Linked DNA regions of Occallatibacter riparius. The protein of the gene in region 1 binds, or shares a complex with, the protein of each later gene. Links are inferred from orthologs where the notes say so. Each region holds a gene or a part of one and is shown on either strand. Other genes may lie near its edges. The genes, in order: iscU and MOP44_RS04315.

Region 1 (11,177 bases):
GAGCGCCAGAGAGTGACCCAGTTCGTGGAGCAGCGTTCCGGTCTGCTCAGCTACAGTCCCTTCTTCGTTGCTGCAGTAATCCTGACCCGATGCAAGCGGTTGCGATGGATCGGGCTCACAGCCGGATGGATCGTCGGCCCCCCAGAGCCCCAGAGTCACCGCGGAGTCGCCGCCACCGCCAAGTTCGGCTTGCCCCGACGAACTCGTCGGTCCCAGATAGGTGACCGCAAGCTGTGGCTCGGACGCGAAATTGTAGGTTCCATTCGCGACGCCCGTCGTCGGAATCGTAAACGTCGTTTTGTATACGTTATTGGCGAGGGTCGAAATAGCATTGCTAAAGCTGTAAGTGCCGTTGAGCACTGTCTGATTCAAGGCTCCGATTACGCTCACACGAGCGCTGCTCGCATCTCCGCAAGCAACTAAGGCGGCGTTCGGACAATCACCGGGCTTGATCAAGCCTGGCGGGGACTGGATGGTTACAGTCGCCGTGTTGCCTGAATTAACAATTGAGATCAACTGAGGAAGGACCGGAATTTTGAGGGCTGAAGCTGTTGTGCTCCAATAGGCGCGCGGCTGTCCCAGGGAGTGGCCGAACAGAACGTAGCGGTAGCTCTGTGCGCGGCCCGACTGAAAGTTGCCGAGGTTGGTCGAGTTCTTGGTGTACTCGAACCCTCCCTTCCAACCAATCGCCGGCTGTCCCGGATAGGCGCAAAGCGTTGCGCCATCGTTGCACAAAACCTGCCCCTCTGGAATCGAGTTGCCGCCTGCGCCGGTCTGAGGCGCCAGTGTTCCAGCAGGAAGGGGACTGGGGATGGAGACTGGATAGGAGATCACGTAAGGATCCCCCTGGTAGATGCCAGGGCCGAGATCGAAATGTACTTGGATATTTTGATTCGCGAAAGCATTTCCCACGGCATCGAGAGCCGCCTTCTTGGGCAAGTGAGAATGCAGGTAAGGGCCGCCCGAACCACCCATATTGTTCAGGTAGTCAAGCTCGATAAAGATGTCCTTTGCATTCGGGTCGGCTCCCGGCAGCGGCACCCACTGCCCGCTCGTCGCATCCGTATATCCCTGGTTGGTCTCCCACACGTCCAGCAGGCCATCACTATCCGTATCCTGAACGGAAGTGCTCATGACGATGGCTCCCCACGAGACGCAACCGCTGTTGCTCGCGGTCGGAACTACTGAAGTTGTCTCAGAGGTATCCGTCGGTTTCACGTAGCCGTTGAGAGTCCAGGTTGGGTTATCCCACGATCCATATATGCCTGGAAAAGGCGACGTGCCTCCATACAGCGACGGCAACGGCTGGGAAGCGGTATTCAGATACACCAGTTCGCCTTTATTGGTCTGCCCGTTGGCCACGATATGCGTGATCTTCGCAACCGGGCTGCTTGCGGGCTCGTAAAAGCCCACCAACGATTGGCTCATGCTCGTGCCTGCATTGCTGGGAGCGTACGCTCCGTCGTAGAGCACGATGGAATTCAAAGGAACAGCTGGTGAAAGAACGCGATAAATGATCACGAGGGTCGCCCCAAGCGCGATCGGCGCGGTGTTGCCGTTGCTTCCGCTATCCGCAAGCCGTACCGGAATAGTGCCGCTGGCAATCGTCGCGCCAAAAGTTGGGGACGTCGTATTTGTATCTACCGGAAGAAACGGGTGAACGTCGGCGCGGTAGGTCCGCATCGTCTTTGACCCTTTGGAAGATCCGGAACAGCCTCCCGCACTCCAGGATGTCGGGGCGTTGGGATTCCCGAGCACCGTTCCCGAGATAGGGTAGCCATTGAAGTAGGCGGCCTTGCCGGCAAAGGTAGACTGGTTGCCTTCCACCGTCGCCCAATAGAGATACGAGGCGACGATATCTGCCCCTTTGGGAATACTGGCGGGCACACCATTCTGACCCGGCTGCAAAGTATCGGGAACGCTGATGGCTCCGGGGGCATACCCAGTCCCATCGGGAGAGCCCTTGACCCAGCCAGCGACCACGTAATCGCCAGTCACGAAGTAGTTCTGGAACAAGGTCAGCGCGTTTGATCCGGTTTGTCCCCACACGGGTAGCGGCGAAGCGGCGAATAGTGACAAGCCCAACGCTATCAGGGAAAGCTCCGCCCAACGCAGCACGGGGGCTGAGTGCGACAACACAGTCTTGATTTTCATGTTTTGACCGGTCCCGGGGGAGAAAACTTACTCAAGCCAACAACATACGTTTCTCACATGTCAAGGGCAAACTGAATACAAGAGAGATTTGTCGGGTGGCATCTCCCCGATATCGGAATCGAGGGTCGATCAGCGGAATAGCCTTGGCGCGAAATCGTTGAGATCGCGCCGCCAGGTGACCCATTCGTGCGCAGTACCGGGCGAGGAGAAGTACACGTATTTCACCCCGGCTTTGTCGAGCATCGCGCGGAACGAGCCGATGGCTCCGGGGAATGGGTTGGGCTCCTGTGTGCCCATGCCGATCCAGAGTAGCTTCACCTTCTGATTGAATGCGGCGCCGTCTTTAAATACGCCGCTAAATGCTGTTTCAGGATCGAGCGCATCGGTGCTGAGTCCGTTCATGGTGCCGCTGAATCCGGCCATGTAGGCGAATGTGTCGAGGTTCTGTGTGGCAATGTGGAGGGCCTGGTTGGCGCCCATGGAAAGTCCGGCCATCGCCCGGTGATCGCGATCCGCAATGGTCCGAAAGGTGGAATCGATCATGGGAATGACTTCCTTGATCATCACGTCCTGGAAGCTGGTGACGTCCGGTCTCGCGCTGGGAGGAGCGAAGGGACCGGCCGGCCGCGATGCATACCCGTTGTCCATGACGATGATCATGGGTACGGCTTCTTTCGCGGCGATCAGGTTATCGAGAATCAGGTTAGCGTGACCTTGGAAGATCCATCCGGTCTCGTCCTCGCCCATCCCGTGCTGGAGATAGAGAACCGGGTAACGCGCCGTGGCGTTGGAGTCATAATCCGGTGGCGTGTAGATGAAGCAGCGGCGCCACTGGCCGGTGATGCTGGAGTGGTACATGCGGATGCGGACATCGCCGTGCGGCACTTGCTGGGACAGGTAGTAATCCACGCCATCTTCGGGCACTTCGATTCCGCTCGCGTCTTTGCCGGTGCCGAAGAACGCATGGCTGCCGGGATCGTTGACGCGGATGCCATCCACGTCGAGAGCGTAGTAATGGAAGCCTTCTACCAACGGTTCTGTGGTCACACTCCAGACGCCGTCGCTGTCCTTGGTCATCGGGAACTTCTTGCCCGTGATGTCTACATCCACAGACGCCGCTGACGGCGCTTTAAGTTGGAACACAACACTGTGGTCCGGCAGAACACGCGGATACTTCGCGCCCATCACGTTTGTAGCGGCGGGTTTTGCATCCTCGATTGCCGAATCGCGCACGCCCTCCGGTGAGCGGCGCCATGCGAAGTATGCGTCGAGCGCGTTCAGGCCGTCAGGCGTGGGTACCGGACCGGTGTGCGGCGTGCCGGCAAAGTACATGAGATGGGGATTCTGATCGCTGAATGCGGGCCACTGCGGCATGCCCTTTCCGTTGGGATTGCCGTACTTGGCGAAGTTCGTCCAGTAGGTGGCCATGGCGTCGGAGATGATGTGGTCGGCGGCCGTAGGCTGCTCGTGCTGAAGATCGTTCAGATGGCCGAACACGTAAGCGACCTCGCGGCCATGCGGCGCGCCGAGATCAGGCCGTGGCGAATCGGCCGGTGCCTGCGGATGCTGGTCGAAGTAGTAGTAGTAAACCTTGCCGGAGCCCAACTGCGATTGCAGGCGCGCCCAGATCCACGTATGCCATCCGAAGGCTGCATCGCGGCTGAGGTCGCGCGCCGTTTTGGGAACAGTCGTCCCGCTTGCCGGGTACGCCTTCAGTAGCCTCTCAGCGAAGCTGTCGTAACGCTGATGCACGCCTTCGACGTATTCGCGCGGGGTGCGATCACGAGAGAACGATGCACCTTCATCCGAGTTGTAACCTATCAGCACCGGAATATCGTTGAACTGCTTCTTCTGGTAGAGCGTGTACTGGTCGGCCGGAATGACCCAGCCGTCGACGATGGGCCACGCGAGGCCGCGCTGGGCAGCCATGATTTTTTGCGGCGGCAGGCTGCGCAGCTCTGCGATCGAATGGGCGCCTGCATCCCGCGCTAGCGATGCCCCGTCACGTTCTGCATCCGCAAGAAGACGCATGTTCTCGCCGGGGCCACCAGCCCGGCGCGGAGGACCGAACGAGCCGCCGCTTTCCGAGATCGCGCCCTCGAATAATCCTTTGGCCAGCGGAGATGCGCAAAGTTGGCTAACAGCAATCCCACCTGCAGATTCACCGAAGATGGTGACCTTTTTGGGATCGCCCCCGAATGCGGCGATGTTCGTTTTGATCCACTGGAGAGCTGCGATCATGTCGAGCAATCCGTAGTTGCCGGAGACATGCTGCGGCGACTCCGCACTCAGCTCCGGATGCGCGAGGAAGCCGAGCGGTCCCACGCGGTACGCAATACTGACCAGCACGACGCCTTTGCGCGCCAAGACCTCGCCGCTATACGTCGGAATCCACGTCGCGCCGCCATTGAAACCGCCGCCGTAGATCCAGACCAGCACGGGAATGCGCTCATGAGCCGACTTTGCCGGCGTCCACACATTGAGATAAAGGCAGTCTTCGCTCGTAGCCGAAGGCTTGTCCGGGCCGTTGCCGAGGTTCTGCACACACTGCGGCGCGAACTTGTCCGCCGGGCGAACGCCCTGCCACTTGGCCGCCAGCTGCGGAGCGCGCCAGCGCAGATCGCCGACAGGGGGCGCGGCGAACGGGACACCTCTGAACACTGTGAGCGAGTCTTCGTGCGTGCCCTGCAATTGGCCCTGTTCGACTTTCGTTGTGGTCGAAGCAGCCGCACCCATCGAAGAAACAGCCATGAGGACAATTGCGGAAAGCAGCATTTTCACGTCGGAGGTCCCTTTCGATGAACGGAACTCCTGACCATACATGCCCGGCTGAACGCCCAGCAAGGTCAAAAAATCGATTTAATTGAGCTGGTTCAAAGCGAGGTCCTATGGCGCCTTCCTGCGATTAGCAGCGGTGCGCTGCTGCACGTACTTAGCGTGGAATGCGTGAGGAGGTAGTGAAGGGGATACGGGGGAGACCGGTCTCGCTGGGAGAACAGTTATTCGGAGTGCTTTCCGAAGGGCGTGTTTGGCTCGGAGCCACTGCCAGGCCTAGAGACTCTGCGACATTTCAGGAAGGCGACATGCACAATAACAGCGCACCTAAATTTACGCTCAGGCGTGAACGCTATCAGCAAGGTTCTTTGACAGCGGAGAAGAGAAGCATCGTACCCGACATATGGGTCTACCGCTGGCGTGAACCGATCGGCGGGGGAAAGAGCATTCAGCGCAAGAAGATCATCGGCAGTGTGCAGCAGTACAGGACCGAAACCGCAGCACGAAAAGCTGTCGATGCTTTGAGGCTGGACATCAATGCCGAGTCCATCAGTCCGTCTTCCATGACGCTCAGCGAACGTGCCGAGCATTATCGGGAGAAGGAACTGGGCGAGGGATGCGGAGAGACAAAGCTCACCCGCGAAGTCTACGCGAACAACTTGGACAGCTACATCTTGCCCAGATGGGGGCGACGAACGCATTGCAAATCTCAAGGCGTTCCGCATCGAGTCGTGGCTGAAAGAATTGCGAAAATCCAATGCAGTCAAGACCAAGATAAAGGGTGTCTTGGACCTCTTGTACCCAGCATGCCATGCGGTACGGTTCCTGCTCTAAGTTCTTGAAGAACAATGGTAGGCACGATTGGATTCGAACCAACGACCTCTTCCGTGTCAAGGAAGCGCTCTAACCAACTGAGCTACGCGCCTATAGGTGAGGAACCGCTTTATCCCGGCCTGGGCCTCTGAGTCTGGTGCGGCACCGCGCCGGATACAACTCGGCTGGGCAGTTCTCGGTCTTCACCCAGTCTAACAGCACTTAGAGGTGTGCGGGAAGCCGCCCTGAAACGTAAGCCCCTCGTGCTGTACCATTCCTTTGACAAAACCGAACCGCGGCTGACGCATGCCTATTAATCGAGCGTCATGCGGTGGCGGTTCGCTCGTTTCCAGAATTCACCGTCAATTGCGAATGAACGAAACCAGCCCACCTCGAAACCCGCTCCGCACAATGCCGAATCTGCTTACCATCGGGCGCATTTGCCTTGCCCCGTTTCTTGTTTCGGCAGTCCTCGAAGGCAAATTTCTGTTCGGCTTCGTGTTGTTTGTGGTGGCTGGCATTACAGATGCACTGGACGGCGCCCTGGCCAGAATCTTGAAGCAGCGGACAGTGCTTGGCCAATACCTCGATCCCGTCGCGGACAAGCTGCTGATTAGTACTCTGTTTCTGGTGCTGACGCATATGAATCTGATGCCGGTGCGGATCACGGTTCTGGTCTTCGGCCGAGATCTCGGCATACTGGTGGTCGCAGCCATCCTATACACGGCGGTCGGCCGGCGCGACTTCAAGCCCAGCGGCTTCGGAAAAGCCAACACTCTGGCCCAGATTACAGCCGTGGCCGCCGTCCTGCTCTTTCAAACGGACCATTCCGCCTGGGTCAGATGGCTCCGCACCATCGCCCTCGATGCAACAATAGTCCTTACGATTGCTTCGGGGCTCCACTACGCATGGCTGGTCACTCGGCGCATCAGTCCGCATGGGGCCATCAACACCACGAACAACGGCCCGACCTCATAAACGATCGAGAGTCTCAGGGTTCGCTTTCCGCCTGCTCGGGTTCCACGTTTTCCTCGATCTCCATATCGCGAAACTCTTCGGAATCAAAGATTTCGCCGCACTCCAGGCATTCGACGAATTCAATATCGTCGTGCCGGGAGACAATGCGCACTCGCGGGTGTTTGCAGACGGTCGCCATGGTTCCAGGTTCTGTTTGAATTTGCGCTGCCGCGGCCGGGCACACGCGGTGTCGTGAGTGGAATATCCCTCCGTCTACCGCGAACCTCCGGCTCTTTGGGCCAGATTTTACCCATCTGCGGCCGGATTTGGAAACGGCTTTTTGTTGAATTCTGCTTGCAGCAGGCGATTTCACAGATTCCACCTCAGCCTGAGTTGAAAGCCGGACAGATTTGGTCGTATACTAAACACGGACCGTTCCAGTCGGATATTCTCATGCTGAAGCTCACAAAAAAAGCGGACTACGGGCTGATGGCGCTGAAGTATCTCGCCGAGCACCCGGAGGCCCCTGCCCAGAGCGCCAAGGATATCGCCGATGCGTACGGGATTCCGGCGCAGCTGCTCGCGAAGATCCTGCAGCGGCTCACCAAGACAGGCCTGCTCCGGTCCCATGCCGGCATGAACGGTGGCTATGCGCTTTCGCGAGATGCTCGCCAGATCTCAGCATTTGAAGTGATTCACGCTATCGACGGACCGTTTTTTATTACTTCGTGTACCAAAGGGGCTCACGGCTGCGACCTCACCCCCAGTTGCACCATCAAAGAACCGCTCGCGCGTGTGAACGAGACCATTGCGGGCGTGCTGAAGAGCATTAGCATTTACGACCTGGCGGAGCATGAGCCCAATACTCCCCCGGCCCATGCCGGTCCACCGGCTCAGGCGCTGGTCACCATCACTACCTAGCGACTTGAAGTAGTTCAACAGGAAGCTTCCCCTGCCGCAGCAGACGGCAGCAGCAACGAAGGACGGACACGCGATGAGTACAGTTTCAAGCCAAGTGGAAGTGCCGGCGGGAGTGACCCTGCCCATCTACATGGATAACCACGCCACCAGCCCTCTCGATCCGCGGGTGCTGGAAGCGATGATGCCCTTTTTCACCAGCAAGTTCGGCAACGCCGCCAGCCGCAACCACTCCTTCGGATGGGAGGCCGAGCAGGCTGTCGAAATCGCACGCGAGCAGATCGCCAAGCTCATCGGAGCCACGCCGAAGGAAATCATTTTTACTTCCGGCGCCACCGAGAGCAATAACCTGGCCATCAAGGGCATCGCGGAGATGTACCGCGAGCGCGGCAACCACATCATCACGCAGGTCACTGAGCACAAAGCCGTTCTGGACACCTGCAAGCGCCTCGAAAAGTACGGCTATCGCGTCACCTACCTGCCGGTGAAGGCAGACGGCCTCATCGACCTTGAAGATCTGAAGCGCGCCATCGACGACAAGACCATCCTCGTCACCATCATGGCTGCCAACAACGAAATCGGCGTCCTGCAGCCCATTCGCGAGATCGGCAAGATCTGCCATGAAAAGGGCATCATCTTCCATACTGACGCGGTGCAGATCATCGGCAAGGTCCCCTTCAACGTCATTGAGGACAACGTCGACGTCGCCTCCATCTCGGCGCACAAGGTATACGGGCCCAAGGGCGTAGGTGCCCTCTATGTTCGCCGGCGCAACCCCCGCGTGCAGATTGCCGCCCAGATCGACGGTGGCGGCCACGAGCGTGGCATGCGCTCCGGCACTCTCAACGTCCCCGGCATCGTCGGTCTCGGCAAGGCTTGCGAGATTGCGCGCGAGGACATGGCAACAGAAGCGGCCTATCTCACAAAGCTGCGCGATCGCCTGAAGGACAAGCTGGAGTCAGAACTTGACTACATCCACATCAACGGCTCGTGGGAGCATCGCTTGCCCGGCAACCTCAACATGAGCTTCGTCTATGTGGAAGGCGAGTCGCTGCTGATGGGCATCAACGACGTGGCTGTTTCGAGCGGCTCGGCCTGCACCTCGGCGACGCTCGAACCCAGCTATGTGTTGAAGGCCCTTGGCCTTGGCGACGACGTAGCGCACAGTTCCATCCGTTTCGGCCTGGGCCGCTTCAACACAGAAGCAGAAGTCGACTACGTCGCGGCCAAGGTGATCGATATCGTGAAGCATCTTCGCGAACTCTCACCGCTCTACGAGATGGTGAAGGACGGCATCGACCTGACCAAGATCGAGTGGCAGGCGCACTAAACCAGGTGATCAGTTGTCAGTGGATCAGTTCCTGCGTCGCCGGGCTGAACATGGGCATCCAACAGAAGGCCCTGATCACTGAACACTGTTCACTGATCACTTAAGACATGCGGCTTCCCCCGCAGAAGGAGATTGGGACCAATGGCATACAGCGACAAGGTGGTCGACCACTACAACAATCCGCGCAACGTGGGTACGCTCGACAAAGCCTCGCAGGAAGTCGGCACCGGCCTCGTCGGCGCCCCTGAGTGCGGCGATGTCATGCGCCTGCAGATCAAGGTGAACCCCGAAACGCAAGTCATCGAAGAAGCCAAGTTCAAGACCTTCGGCTGCGGCTCGGCAATTGCCAGCTCTTCGCTCGCCACCGAATGGATCAAGGGCCGCACGGTGGAAGACGCCCTGGCCATCAAGAACACTGACATCGTGAAGGAGCTTTCGCTTCCTCCGGTGAAGATTCACTGCTCGGTGCTCGCTGAAGACGCTATCCGCGCCGCCATCGGCGACTGGAAGAAGAAGAACGGCGTGCCGGAAGGCGAACACGCAACGGTTCCTGCGGCGCAGTAGGCTGCGCGACAGGCGTACGGATCGAGGAGAGAGATGCCGGCAGTAACGTCCATGCGGATCGGCGCGTTGTGGATTTGTGCATGGATGATTAGTGCCGGGGCGATGGCGGCTCAAACTCCGGGCATTCTCAGGGGCAAGGTCCTCGATCCGTCGGAAGCTGTCGTTGGACAGGCACACGTTCTGATTCATTCCGAGCGTCCTGGTTCTTATAAACGCACGATAGCAACCAACCAATGGGTGGATACGGATGGGGCGGGGAGCTTTGAAGCACAACTTGCCCCCGGGGTCTACGATGTCTGCGTGATGTTCTCAATATTCTTGCCCTCTTGCAGCAGAATTGAGATCAAGACAGAGGGAGTGACGATGCGCACCATCAAGATGAAAGTAGACCCAAAGCTAAGGTCGGTCGAATGACCGTGCAATAGGCTGAACTGTACCAGGGAAAGAAGAACATTATGTCGAACTTCGTAAGCATCGAAAGCAAGCCCGCCGAAGGCGCGTCCGCTGCACCGCCGAAGATGGCCGCGCCAACCGGTCCGGCTACCGGCATCCAGGTCACGGAACGGGCAGTGAAGAAGATCCGCGCGGCCATGGCCAAGGAGGGCATTTCGCCGGAAGAAGGCGGCCTGCGCCTCGGCGTGCTTGGCGGTGGCTGCTCGGGGCTTTCGTATTCGATCAAGTTCGACACTCGCCCCCGCGAGCGCGACCGCGTCTACGAGTTCGACGGAGTGCGTGTTTTCGTCGATCCCAAATCGTTTCTCTATCTGCACGGCATGACGCTCGACTACGAAGAGACACTCATGCGGCAAGGGTTCAACTTCGTCAACCCGAACTCCTCGCGTTCTTGCGGCTGCGGTTCGTCCTTCTCGTCGTAGCAATCCGTGCAAGCAAGGCTCAGACATGTTGAAGGTTATCGATTCTGCAGTTCCGGTTGAGTGTTGGTCCTGTTCGGTCGCGCACAACGAAGTAACACTGTTCTGTCCCAACTGCCGCAAGATCCAGCCGCCGCAGCAGGGCACCTATTTCTCCATCTTCGGCGTAGCGCCCCACCTCAATCTCGATCTCACCGCACTCGAAGACAGCTTCCACCGCCTCAGCAGGCGCCTGCACCCCGACCGCTTCGCGCGGGCCACGGACCCCGAGAAGGAGTGGAGCCTGGCCGATACGGCATTGCTCAACGACGCCTATCGCACGTTGAAGGATTCCGTCCGCCGCACCGAGTATCTGCTCAAGTTGCACGGCGCCGAGATCGGCGAAGAGCACGCCGGCAAGAATCGCCGCCCCAATGAAATGGGCGCATCGCGCGCGCCCGCCGACTTGCTCGAAGAGGTCTTCGATCTCAACATGCAGCTTGAAGAGATGCGCATGGCCAAGGCGTCAGGCGAAGAGGATCCCGCCCTCAAGCAAAGCCTCACCGAGGCTAAGACGAAGTTCGAAGGCCTGCTCAACGCGGTCGACGACGATCTGCGCGGCGAGTGGACTGCCTGGGACAACGGCGACGACGAGGCTCGGCACACCGCACAAAACAAGATGGTGGCTCTGCTTGATCGCAGGCGCTACCTCAGCAACCTGGTCCGCGAAGTCAACGAGACCCTTGGGAGTTAGAGAGTTTTGTGAAAGGGCACGACTTCAGTCGTGCCGCAAACGCGGTTTCAAATTCGATGGG
Region 2 (11,252 bases), 460 kb from region 1 along the record:
TCCCGCACGATCGTTCCTGTTGAGGTCGTTCCACGCCTTTCCTCCAACAGGCAGGTTGACTATGGTCTGGGCAATATTCAGCCTCAGTTTTATGTTTCGCTGGCGCATCCGGGCAAGTTCATCTGGGGGGCGGGTCCGCAGCTGTGGTTACCCACCGCAACCGATTCCGAGCTCGGTACCAACAAGTGGGGAGGAGGACCCGCTCTGGTTGGGTTATTTCGACAGGGGCATTGGCTTGGCGGTTCACTTCTGGGTAACCAGTTCGCTGGCGTGAATCATAAGCACGTCAATTCGATGACCTTGAATTCATTTTTGTTCTACAACATGCGCGCAGGGTGGTATTTCGTATCCACGCCTGTCATCACAGCTGATTGGACGGCCTCCAGAAACAGCCGGTGGACAGTTCCTGTCGGCGGTGGTGTTGGCCGAGTGTTCAAACTTGGTGCGCAGCCCCTGAATGCTCGTGCAGAGTTCTTCAACGATGTGCGAACCACTTCTGGCGGGCCGGACTGGCAAGTGCAAACGCAGCTGCAGTTCCTCTTTATTAAGAAGCATCCGTCGGCGCCTACGGCGGTTGCCCACTAGGGTAGATACATGCTGCAGATGAATGGAGCTGGGATCACTGCCCTATGCAGCGATCGACGGTTCGCTCTTTGGGAAGCCTGACTCCACTCATCAGCAACTGACGATCCAGCGCGGCCGAGACGGAACGAGAAAGACGGTTCAGAGAGATAACGGGTCGCCAGTTACTTTACGAGGCAACTCGATGATCTGAATAAACCGACCTGACCAACCAGGATCTGAGAGGCATTGCCCTGACACCGCATGTTGATCCGCTAGAGGCTCTGCGAGGCTCTACAGGTCTAGAAAGCCGCGTCGCAAGGCGATCGTGACGGCATGCGTCCGGTCGTTTGCTCCCAATTTGTCGAGAATGCTTCGAATGTGAGTCTTGACGGTGTCTTCGCTGATTTCGAGGTAGTCCGCAACCATTCTGTTGGATTTTCCAGAGGCGACCTGCTGAAGAACTTCAATTTCCCTTGCCGTCAGAAGATCGCCGCCAAAATGTGCAGCCATCTCGGAGGCCACATCGGCGTGAACCCGCCTCTTTCCCTGATTCACGTCGCGTATACAGTCGAGGAGGTCGGTGCGGAGTGTGGCCTTAAGTAAGAAGGCTTGAGCGCCAGCTTTCAGGGCACGTTCTGCCTGTACATCCCCCAAATAGGTGGTAAGCACAATGATGCGTGCGCTAGGGCACTGTTCTCGAATCTCAGAGATTGCGGCGATGCCATTCATGTCGGGCAGCCGAATATCCATAATGGTTACGTCCGGGCGGTGAATCTTATATAGCGCGACGGCATCTTTCCCTGTCCCCGCCTCCGCAACCAGAGTCATATCGTGCTGGCTTCCTATCAGAGCTGCGAGACCCTCGCGTAACACTGGGTGATCGTCGACTACCAATAAACGGATCGGATTTGCGTCGTTCGTCACTATAAACCCTGTACTACATGCGCGGATGTCGACCGGGTTCAACGGCGATCCGGTCGATTTTTTGCAATGCTTCATCATGGCAGACCACCGATTTGTCTGCCTCACTCTTTCCAGCGATACAGGGCGAAAACATTCTTCTATTTTCGAGAATGTGCGTTCGCCGGGTCTACCTCTCGGAGGGAACTCTCTCGATACGCTCGGTGAGCAGGCACAGTCACAATTATCTGACTTCCTTTGCTCGTGCTGTGACACGCAAATCGAGCGCCCATTATCTCGGCGCGCTCTTTCATACCACGAAATCCCCAGTGTCCAGCTCGGGGACTGATCTCTTGCGCCGCAGCATCAAACCCATGTCCATTATCAGCAACCGTGAGCACAACAGACTTCCGCTCACATAAAAGACTTACGGTGATTTCCGAAGCACTGGAATGGCGGAAGGCATTGGTGATTGCCTCGCGTCCGATGTCATGCAACTCACTCAAAACAGATGAAACAACATCCCCTCCTCGTCCTTCAATCTTCAAGGTAAAACGCACTCTTTGATCGGAGCCGAGATCATCCGCGATTGCTTCGAACGCATCGGTAAGGTTTTTGGCTGTGAATTGGGCGGACCGCAAACGACTGACACGATCCCTGCCCTCTACCACGATCCGATCCGCCGTGGCCAACGCGCGCTCCATTGCCGCCCGGGTACGGCTTCCTTCCGGAAGTTCCTGGGCTGCCACATGAAAATGCAGCATGAGACCTTGCACCCCCTGAAGCAGGGTGTCGTGCAGATCACGCGCGATGCGGACCCGCTCATCGGCGCGGGCTTCGGCACGCTCCCTGATTACGCCGGCCACACGGCGCAGCCTCAGCCGATACAGGAGCCAAACGAGAACGGCGCCGGCCAAAACGTATAGAAGTTGAAACCAGGTGGTTTGATAAAAAGCGGGCTGGATTATGAACTCCAGGGAAGTTCCAGCCTCATTCCAGACGCCGTCGTTGTTGCGCGCGACGACTTGGAATGTATACTTGCCCGGCCCCAGGCGTGTATAGGATGCCTGAACCCGGCTTCCTCCATCCTGCCATTCGCTGTCAGATCCTAGCAGGCGATATCGGGAGCGCGCCCTTTCTGGAATGGGTAAGCTCAGGACGGAGAAGCCAATATCGAGTTTAGTGGTATTAGGAGGAAGGGTAATTGGAGCGTAGAGGGAGTAGGATCGTCCATTCGCACTCATGCTCCTTATCGCCACCAGGGGAGGCGTCAGATTTCGGTGGAGATGTGCGGGATCGAGCCGGATTACACCTCTCGACGTCGCGACCCAGAGAATTCCGTCGCTTCCCATGACCGCCGGCGTGTCGGAAGTATCTGACGGCCGTTCGGCCAAATCAGTTATGGGATCAAATGTTTCGAATTGAACACGGTGGCTGGGGTCTCTAATAATCAGGGAGACCTCGCTTTGAGGGATGTGGACGATCTCGGTGTCGGTGCTGAGCCACAACCCTGACTCGGGAGTTCCTGCGATTCCGGCGACCAAGCCGAACTTGGCTTCCGACGCTGGCACTACCGTGTGGAACCTTCCCTTACTGTAGATTGCTAACCCAAATTCACCGCCTGCCCAGACCTGCTCACCGGAATAAGCGAGTTGGGTGACAGCGCCGATGTCCAATCCGGTTTTGGCTGAAAATATCTGAACTGAACCGTGATCCCAAAGTGCAATTTCTCTCAACTCCGGGTAGGCCAACCATACCCGTCCCTGGCCGTCGCTAACCGCTCCATAGGCCGTCATGTAGGGGTAATCCGGCATGATCCGGGCCTGATCCCAAACTTGGTTGTGCAGCCGGAAAACACCTCTACCCCTGACCGAAACCCATAGGTCTCCTGAGCTGTCTCTTGTCAAAGCTCGCACAGGGCCATGAATCGGTACCCATTTATCTGCGATAGATGTCGGCAGGACCTTATCCCGGTTCAGATCTGGCGACAGAGACTTCAGGAAATGCCCGTCCTGCCATCGCCAGAGATCGCCCAGGTCGCCTCGCCGCGACCAGACCCAGATTGACCCTTCCGGATCGCGAAAGGAAAACTGAATATCAGGGGGACTACCCGGAACCAGCTTCCCGCTTCTTGCGTTCCACAAGCCCTGAGGCGAGCTTGCCCAAACATCTCCTCTGTCTCCTGCTACCAACTGCATGCGACGGGTGGGGACAGACTGCAATTGAAACCACTCTGCATTGCGAGGCCGGAATCGATCCAGCCCTCCAAGTGTTCCGACCCAAATGTCCCCTTCCCTATCTTCCATCGAACAGTAAACTGTGGCATTGGTCAGCCCCTCAGTTTCACTGAATTTCTCGATCGTGGGATCGTCGAGCGATACATGTTCCTGAAGATGATCTGCTGAGGGAATACGCAGCACCCCGTCATGCCGTGTCATCATCCATCCAGTACCGTCACGATCGATCAGAAACATTCCCGACGAGTTCGCAAATTGTCGCGAGGAGCCACTTTGGGCAGCCCCGCGGGCAGCGAGTTTCAATAGCGTTAGTGCCTCCGGCACCCAGAGCCAGGTTGCTGATTCGCCGGCCTGTGTGAAGCTCGGGAGATACCCTGGAACCTCTCGCGAGTCTTCTTGATGGAACTCGCGCGCGCCCTTGGGCAAAAAGAAGACGCCTTTGGTCGCATCGGTTACCCAAACTCCTTGATTGTCCACGGCCAGGCTGGCAGGTGAGATGGACTTCAAGCCTGACACATTGCCGGTTTCACCAACGTGCCACCAATGGCTGCCGTCGAAGTATCCCACGCCCGCAGGCGTGGCGGCCCAGATAGTTCCGTCGACATCCCGAGCCAAACTCCTGACCCGTCCGGCCGGCATTCCGTCTGCCAGACTGTAGTTTTTGAGTCTTCCACGTTCCAGCAGGCTTGCACCACCGTTTAAATAGCCTATCCAGAGACCGCCGTTAGGCATGGCCAGGAGCGAGCAAATCCATCGGGGCTCAGGAAATGCGCCCAAATCAGGCTGATATCGCTCAAGCACAGAACCATCGAAACGGAGAAGGCCGTTTGTGGTGCCCACCCAGATAAAGCCGTCTGAGGTTTGCGCAATCGCCAGCACCTCGCCAATGACCCCTTCTTTGGCACCCCAGGCAGTGTGATGCATCTGAGTGATTGGCTGATGGGGATCGATTGCTGACAAGTTCGCGCAGCACAGAAAGAAGATGTTTAAGAACAGCGCGAACCGTTCGAGTCGGAAAAGCCGGCGTGGCAGGAAAAGAAGAGTTCGCGTCATAGATTCCAAGGTGCTACTGTTAACGGTGGAAATCGTTTGTGGCTTCGATCAGCCTCCGAAGGTGAGTCATTTCTCAATGTTAATCACGGCGCACCACTGACTTCGGCGCGTCACTCCTTTGAGTGATACAAGTCAACCTCATTGATTGCCGAAAAGACGCTTCTTATAGTCGCGATCGCGTGTGATTTCGGTCCAGTGCCAGCGGCGCTGGATGGCGGCTGAGATTCCTACAAGGTACCGGTCCAGCTACGATAAAGCATCCGCAGCCGTTTTAGCCTGTGAGCACTGTATGTTAAGCGGAGCGCGCGGCCAATTCAAGTGATCGGTAAGGGCACTCAATTCTCTCGCTGAAGGTGTCCCCCGTTGCAGTCCCGTGATTCTGGGCCGATCCGAAGAGCATCACCTTTCGTAGTCGAGGGAATCGCAAGGGGGCAAAGCTCCGGACTGCGAAACTGGACGAGTGGCAGTCCAGCGCCCTTGTCGCTCAGGATGACGGGGCTGCGGTGGTGCTGGGGCGCGGGGACTGCGCGGTGAAGGCGCAGCACGTCACCGATTGCCTGCAAGCCCCGATCGGCAAGCGAGCATGGCCTCCGCCAGTCAAGGCGGCAGTGAGGTCCCCGGCGGGAAGCCGGTGGCTCCTTGAAGTGCGGGATTGAGCATGGAATGGATTTGCTGTGGCGCTGCGTCCCGTTCACCGGCGCCGGACACGAAGGTCCCGCGGCCCTATATACGATTGGAAACACCGGAAGAGGAATCTCCCCGATTGTGGGTGCCTAACGCGCCCTTGACAGCAGAACGATTGAAACGCCATTCCAGGTTGTGCGGCCGGCCCCTTTAGGTGGCTGGTCATCGAGTGCGACCGCTCCAACTGACATTGACTCTAGATGAAACCGCGACAGAATATAGTTGCGGACCAGGATTGCACGCGCCCGTGAAGTCTCTATTTTTTCAACTGTGTTTGTGCCGGCCGAATAGCCTTCCACCATAATCGGATGGCTCACAACCGCATCCCCATACTTTGCCAATTCTTGGTCAATCAGCTCTTTGCCGGCTGAGCTCAGTTCCTCTGTGCCATTGCTAGCCTGATGAAAGAGCTGGTCCGTACCAAGCCAACTCCGATGATTACCCGGGCTTGCGGATAGCCGGTCACGCCGGTAAACGGCCGGAGAGATGTTGGTAAGGGTGTAGTAACCGCGCTTGCGGAAGAAGCCGCGAGTCAGAAGATTGTGCTTTAGCGCCTCCGAGTCCTCGGCCATGTTTCCTGTAGCAGTACTCACATTAGAGATTGCGTCGCGCAAATTGACTCCGGCCGCGACACCATGTTCGTCCGGCTGTGTGAGTTCCGCTATCGTTGTTTGCACTGCTTTGGTAGTCGAGTCCAAGTTTGATGCTGCGTCTCGTACGGATACAAGAACGTCATCAATCTTCTGAGGGATGCTCCGCGAAGAGACATCATTGACCAGTGCGTTGGTTTGGTCCGCTGTAATGCGCAAACTGGACGTCACCTGTTCGGTGTTCGCGATGGTACGTCTGATCGAACTGGCGACTTCCGGGTCGTGGAGCAGCATTCCTGCAGGCCCTTCCCCGCGTTTGAGTCCTCCGACAACATCATCGACATCGATCAACGTTCCGCGTGCAGTCCCCAGCGTCACGTTCAAGTTTCCCCCCACAGATGTCAGCAATCCATTGGCATTCTTCACCGTTTCGTCTACGTCAGCGATCGTTCCTTTGGCTTGGCCTACAAGGTCGGCCAATTCGATCGGCTCTTTGCTCCCGAGCGTCGAATTTGGTACCGCGGACGGCGAAGCACTGCTTCCCGGACCAACCGAAAGATACGTGTCTCCAACCAAGCCTGCGGTAGTGATCGACGCAACCGAATCCTTGCGGACCAGCCCGCGAAACGTGTCAATGATCCGAAATCTGACTCGGAACTTTGATGACGGTGAGTTGGGAATAGAGATCTCTTCGATCCGGCCAGCGTCCATGCCTCCCACCTCCACTTTCGACCCTTTAGCCAGACCTGAGAGGTCGGCGAATTCGGTGTAGAGCGTGAGATGCTTTTGGAAGGCCTCATGGCGGTTCCCGATGAGAAACAGGCCTGCCGTAAACAATGCAAATCCGATCAGAACAAAGAGTCCAACAGCGACACTACGATTCATAACGGCTATCCTTCCGAAATAAGTCTCCGTGCGGTTTCGTGGTCGCTGCGTTCTACCTCTGCAGCTGTTCCGAATGCGGCCAGATCGCCCTTGTCGAAGACTGCGAAACGATCTCCAACCTTCCTGGCCCCGTGGACGTCATGAGTGACGATCAGGATAGTTGTGTTACTGGCAGCTCGTTGCCGTAGAAAGAGGTCGTCAATCTCGGAGGCTGTAATCCTATCGAGACCACTGCTTGGCTCATCAGCCAGTAGGATCTTTGGCTCTAGAACCAGCGCGCGCGCGAGGCCCGCACGCTTGCGCATTCCGCCCGATAGCTCCGACGGTCTCTTGAGTTTGTCGCCTGCCAGGCCCACTTGTTTCAGCACGCTATCCACTACGGCATCGATCTCGTCTTTCGATTTGCCAGTCAATCGTTGAAGCGGCAACGCCAGGTTCTCGTAGAGTGAGAGCGAATCGAACAGAGCCGCGTCTTGAAATAGGAAACCCATCTTCCGCCGCACCTTCGACAGTTCCGCCTCCCTCATACCGGTGATTTCGTCTCCATCGACCCAAATCTTTCCTTGGTCGGGTTTCAGCAATGCCATGAGCAGTTTGAGTGTCACGCTCTTCCCCGTCCCGCTTCTCCCGAGGATGCAAACAATCTCTCCCTGTCGAATCTCAAACGAAACGTTCCGGAGCACCTGCTTGGGGCCAAACGCCTTGGATACTTCGTCAAAAGCCACGGATCCTGTGGGCACGTCTCTCATAGCGCATTCTCCGGCAATAGGAAGAAGATGCACTTCACCAAGACCACGTCCACGAAAATGATGAGCAAAGAAGAGACGACCACGCTGTTGGTTGCTGCCCGGCCGACACCTTGCGAGCCCTCGTTGGTGGTGTAACCGAAGTACGACGAAACTGTACCGATAATTAAGCCGAACACAGCAGTCTTGGAAGTGGGCAAAATGAAGTTCGACAGCTCGAGGTTTGCAAATGCACGGGACAGGTAAAGTGAGAACGACATTCCCGAAGACGAGTGCTCCGATACGAATCCACCCAAAAGTCCCGCAAAATCGGCGAAGAGAGTGAGCAGTGGCATCGAGATGACACACGCGATTACGCGCGGAACAACGAGGAATTTGAAGGCATCAATCGACAGCGATTCGATGCCATCGATTTGTTCTGTTGCCCGCATGTTCGCTAGCACGGCTCCGATTCCGGAGCCGACACGACCCGAAACCAGGAGTGCGGTGACGAGCGGTCCGATCTCGACAAAGAAGCCCAACGACTGCACGGTTGGAATGAGCGCTTCTGCCCCGAAAGTCACCAAGGTACCCCGAGTATGGAGCGTCATGACCATTCCTAACGCGAAGCCCGAAGAGATCACGAGAGGCAACGACTTCGCTCCAATCTCGGCTATCTGGCGCAGGATCTGAGCAACTTCGAAAGGCCTGCGAAGGGCGTCCCTCATCGTTCGAAATCCGAACAGGTTGACGTTCCCAACGAATTCGATTGGATTTGGCATTTGAGAAATCCCAGTCGTAGCACTCACGAAAGCATAGGAGCTGTCGTTTCAGTCGAGATGAAAACTAGCTCCATTTCCAGCAAAGCTCTTTGTAGTGTGCTTCGTGAAGTGATGAAGAGGTGAGGTGACCGTGATTATCGTACTGTTGGCAGCCAGTTCTAACCGGACGCTGAACAGCGCCTTAGCCGTTCAACGCTCATCAACAACGCCATCGCGCGCGCAGCCGGAGTGCTTGGAATCGCTCTTCTTGGAATTCTAGTAGTGGTCCCTTTTCGCGTCCGGCTCGAACATGGCCTGAATCATCTTTCGCTATCGTCGGCCGAGTTCCAGGGTTTCAAGGACAGGAAGCCAAGCTCGCTGATCTCCAGCCCCCAACCAACCTCGATCCTGCAAAGAAATCCGCTATCAGCGCTGTCGCTCAATAGGGATTCGTGTTTGGGTTTCAGAATCGTCATGGTGATCTGTGCAGGATTGTCAGTCGCAAGTGCCTCGATAGCCTTTTCATGCTTCCGGATACCAGGGTTGATTGAAATTCGCGTCAGTGCCGCCGATTTGCCGAGTCAGCGAGGTCTCGACGCAGAGCGTTCGATCGCGATCTCCAGTGCGTGGAGGATCATCTCGACTTTTAGTGGGCGCTGGATAGAAGGAGGCCCCGAAATGGATTCGAATGCATCCACATGTCTGTAGAACCGGCTAGCCTGACAAATGCCTCTGGTTGTCCATTGCCGATATCTGCCAACGCACTCATCGAGATTGAGAAGCAAAGTCGAAGGTGGGTTATCGCCGGGCTTTCGTTAAGAGGTTAAGGCGCGCAGCGCATCGAGCAGGCGCTCCACCTCTTCGAAGGTGTTGTAATGAACCAGGCCGATGCGCAGCATTCCGCCTTTCTGTTCCACTCCCAGGCGCTCCATCAGATTTAGTGCGTAATAGTTCCCGTCCCATGTGAAGATGCCGCGATTTGCGAGGAACTCGGCGATCGCCTTCGGAGAATGGTCGCCGATCCGGAGCGATAGCGTTGAGCAACGTTCGTCAAATCGCTTGGGATCCGTGATCCCATAGATGCGCAGACTGGGAATAGTCAGCAAGCCGTCGATCAGCCGTGTGATCAGGCTTCGTTCATATGAGACAGTGTTGCGATATGCCGCTTCCAAGGCTTCCCGTCGCGTCGTCGCTCCAGGATTACAGTGCCTCCCCAAGCCAGCGATATACTCAACAGCCACGCCGATCCCGGCGATCAACTCGTGTGCGAGGGTTCCGGTTTCCCACCGGTCAGGAGCCTCATCATGCGACGGCCGAACCCTATAAGGTTGAACTCGGTCCAAATGTTCGCGCTTCCCGAAGAGCACACCCATGTGCGGCCCAAAGAATTTGTATGGCGAGCAGACGAGGAAGTCGCAGTCAAGGCCTTTTACATCGATCAGACCATGAGGGGCATAGTGCACCGCGTCTATAAATGTCATTGCACCGGCAGAATGGGCGAGGCGCGTAATCTCTCGAACCGGATTGATGGTCCCAACTGCATTGGAAGCATAGCCTACTGCCACGAGCTTGGTCCGGCGGCTTAACTTCCTCTTCAGGTCGTCGAGATCGAGTGTGCAGTCCTCTTCGCGAATGCCTGCTACCTGAATGACCACGCCTCTTTCCTCGAGGGCCTTCCAGGGAGAGAAGTTGGCATCATGATCGAGAGTTGTGAGGAGAATCTCATCACCCGGCTGCAACTCGCGGCCGATCGCGCGCGACATTGCGAAGGTAAGGGTGGTCATATTCTGACCAAAGACAACCTCGCACGGGTCGCAATGGAAGAAATCCGCCATGGCCGCTCGTGTGTTCGCGATCATCTCGTCGCTGTGGCAACTGGTCAGGAATGCTCCACCGGTATTGGCGTTGGAATTTATGAGGTAGTCCTGGATTGCTCCAATGACCTGCATGGGCACTTGGGTCCCGGCGGGACCGTCCATGAAGACGACGGGTTGCCCGTTGACCTGCGTCTCGAGTGACGGAAACTGCGAACGCACCCACTCGATATCCAGCGTCGCGCCCAGCCCCAATTCTCCTGCGCTCATCGCCAATCGCTCCTCGAACCCGTACAGGGCAGAGTGTACAACGCAATCTTCGCGCACCTACAGGCCATCCGTAAGAGTCTGGTCCTTTTCATCGGGGAAATCCTGTGGAGAATAAAAGGCGAAAGGAGGAGTATGCTCATCGAGTGGACAGTGAACGTTCATCGGCCAGCAGCCAGATCCCTTCCGTCCGAATTTGCGAGCTCTGCAGACGCCATCTGCCTGCGCCACACACAACCGCGGAGACGCTTTGCGATGCCTGCAGGACGAAAAAAGGTCGCCATCGCGTGTACATGTTTTACATGCTGAGAGACGGTTGGTTTTGTCAGTTCCTGGAGCAGGATCTGAAGACACCCCTTCCCAAGAAGCTTCATTTCAAGAGCCAAGAGAAGCTCTGGGAAATTGCCGAACGCGGCGGTTTCAATATGAACCTGGAGGCACGCCAGTCGCTGGATCATGGAATCGAGATCGGCCGCGGCGGGATGTGGCTGGACCTCTCCGAGGAGCAGTACCGGAGGCTCAAGCATCGGTAGCGGCTGGGGAGGGTATAGGATTCTTCTAACGATTTCAAAAAGAAGTTCTGACACTGATCTGCTGCTGTCGTTCCCATGAAGTGCGTTGTGCAAGATTTCGTTGATGCCGTCGTCGCCGTGGTGCTTCTGGCCACGATCCTGGCATTTCTTGCCTTCGCCATCGGCATCACTCCGGACGGCATTCTGTACGGCAATTGGCCTGATACCAGCGACCATCCGACGAATTGGTACGATACCGC

The links.
Region 2: the proteins of iscU (region 1) and MOP44_RS04315 are in contact, whole or in part, in a solved structure (PDB 5XT5), measured with the Bacillus subtilis proteins. The link is inferred for Occallatibacter riparius from one-to-one orthologs.

What each region holds. Positions count from the first base shown.
Region 1 is NZ_CP093313.1:1,535,175-1,546,351, reverse strand. What follows is about bases 7,972-10,799. They hold iscU (Fe-S cluster assembly scaffold IscU), read left to right. Parts: upstream 7,972-9,088; coding sequence 9,089-9,511; downstream 9,512-10,799. Other genes in these bases: hscB (Fe-S protein assembly co-chaperone HscB), read left to right, coding at 10,412-10,799; MOP44_RS06080 (HesB/IscA family protein), read left to right, coding at 10,030-10,386; MOP44_RS06085 (carboxypeptidase-like regulatory domain-containing protein), read left to right, coding at 9,545-9,925; MOP44_RS06095 (IscS subfamily cysteine desulfurase), read left to right, coding at 7,972-8,947. In the rest of the region: MOP44_RS06130 (MBG domain-containing protein), read right to left, coding at 1-2,154; MOP44_RS06125 (carboxylesterase family protein), read right to left, coding at 2,284-5,004; MOP44_RS06120 (hypothetical protein), read left to right, coding at 5,238-5,771; MOP44_RS06110 (CDP-alcohol phosphatidyltransferase family protein), read left to right, coding at 6,154-6,720; MOP44_RS06105 (hypothetical protein), read right to left, coding at 6,734-6,898; MOP44_RS06100 (RrF2 family transcriptional regulator), read left to right, coding at 7,153-7,620; more of MOP44_RS06095, read left to right, coding at 7,694-7,971; more of hscB, read left to right, coding at 10,800-11,116. UniProt on the Bacillus subtilis protein: Part of the SUF-like system that mediates the biosynthesis of iron-sulfur (Fe-S) clusters. Acts as a sulfurtransferase and thus transfers sulfur from SufS to SufB.
Region 2 is NZ_CP093313.1:1,075,037-1,086,288, reverse strand. The notes cover bases 8,350-11,252. They hold MOP44_RS04315 (cysteine desulfurase-like protein), read right to left. Parts: upstream 10,484-11,252; coding sequence 9,215-10,483; downstream 8,350-9,214. Other genes in these bases: MOP44_RS04305 (hypothetical protein), read left to right, coding at 11,101-11,252; MOP44_RS04310 (hypothetical protein), read left to right, coding at 10,627-11,013; MOP44_RS04320 (MlaE family ABC transporter permease), read right to left, coding at 8,350-8,420. Also shown: MOP44_RS04345 (neuromedin U), read left to right, coding at 1-585; MOP44_RS04340 (response regulator transcription factor), read right to left, coding at 856-1,566; MOP44_RS04335 (sensor histidine kinase), read right to left, coding at 1,626-4,754; MOP44_RS04330 (MlaD family protein), read right to left, coding at 5,528-6,913; MOP44_RS04325 (ABC transporter ATP-binding protein), read right to left, coding at 6,919-7,662; more of MOP44_RS04320, read right to left, coding at 7,659-8,349. UniProt on the Bacillus subtilis protein: Type II cysteine desulfurase that acts as the initial step in the SUF-like Fe-S cluster assembly pathway.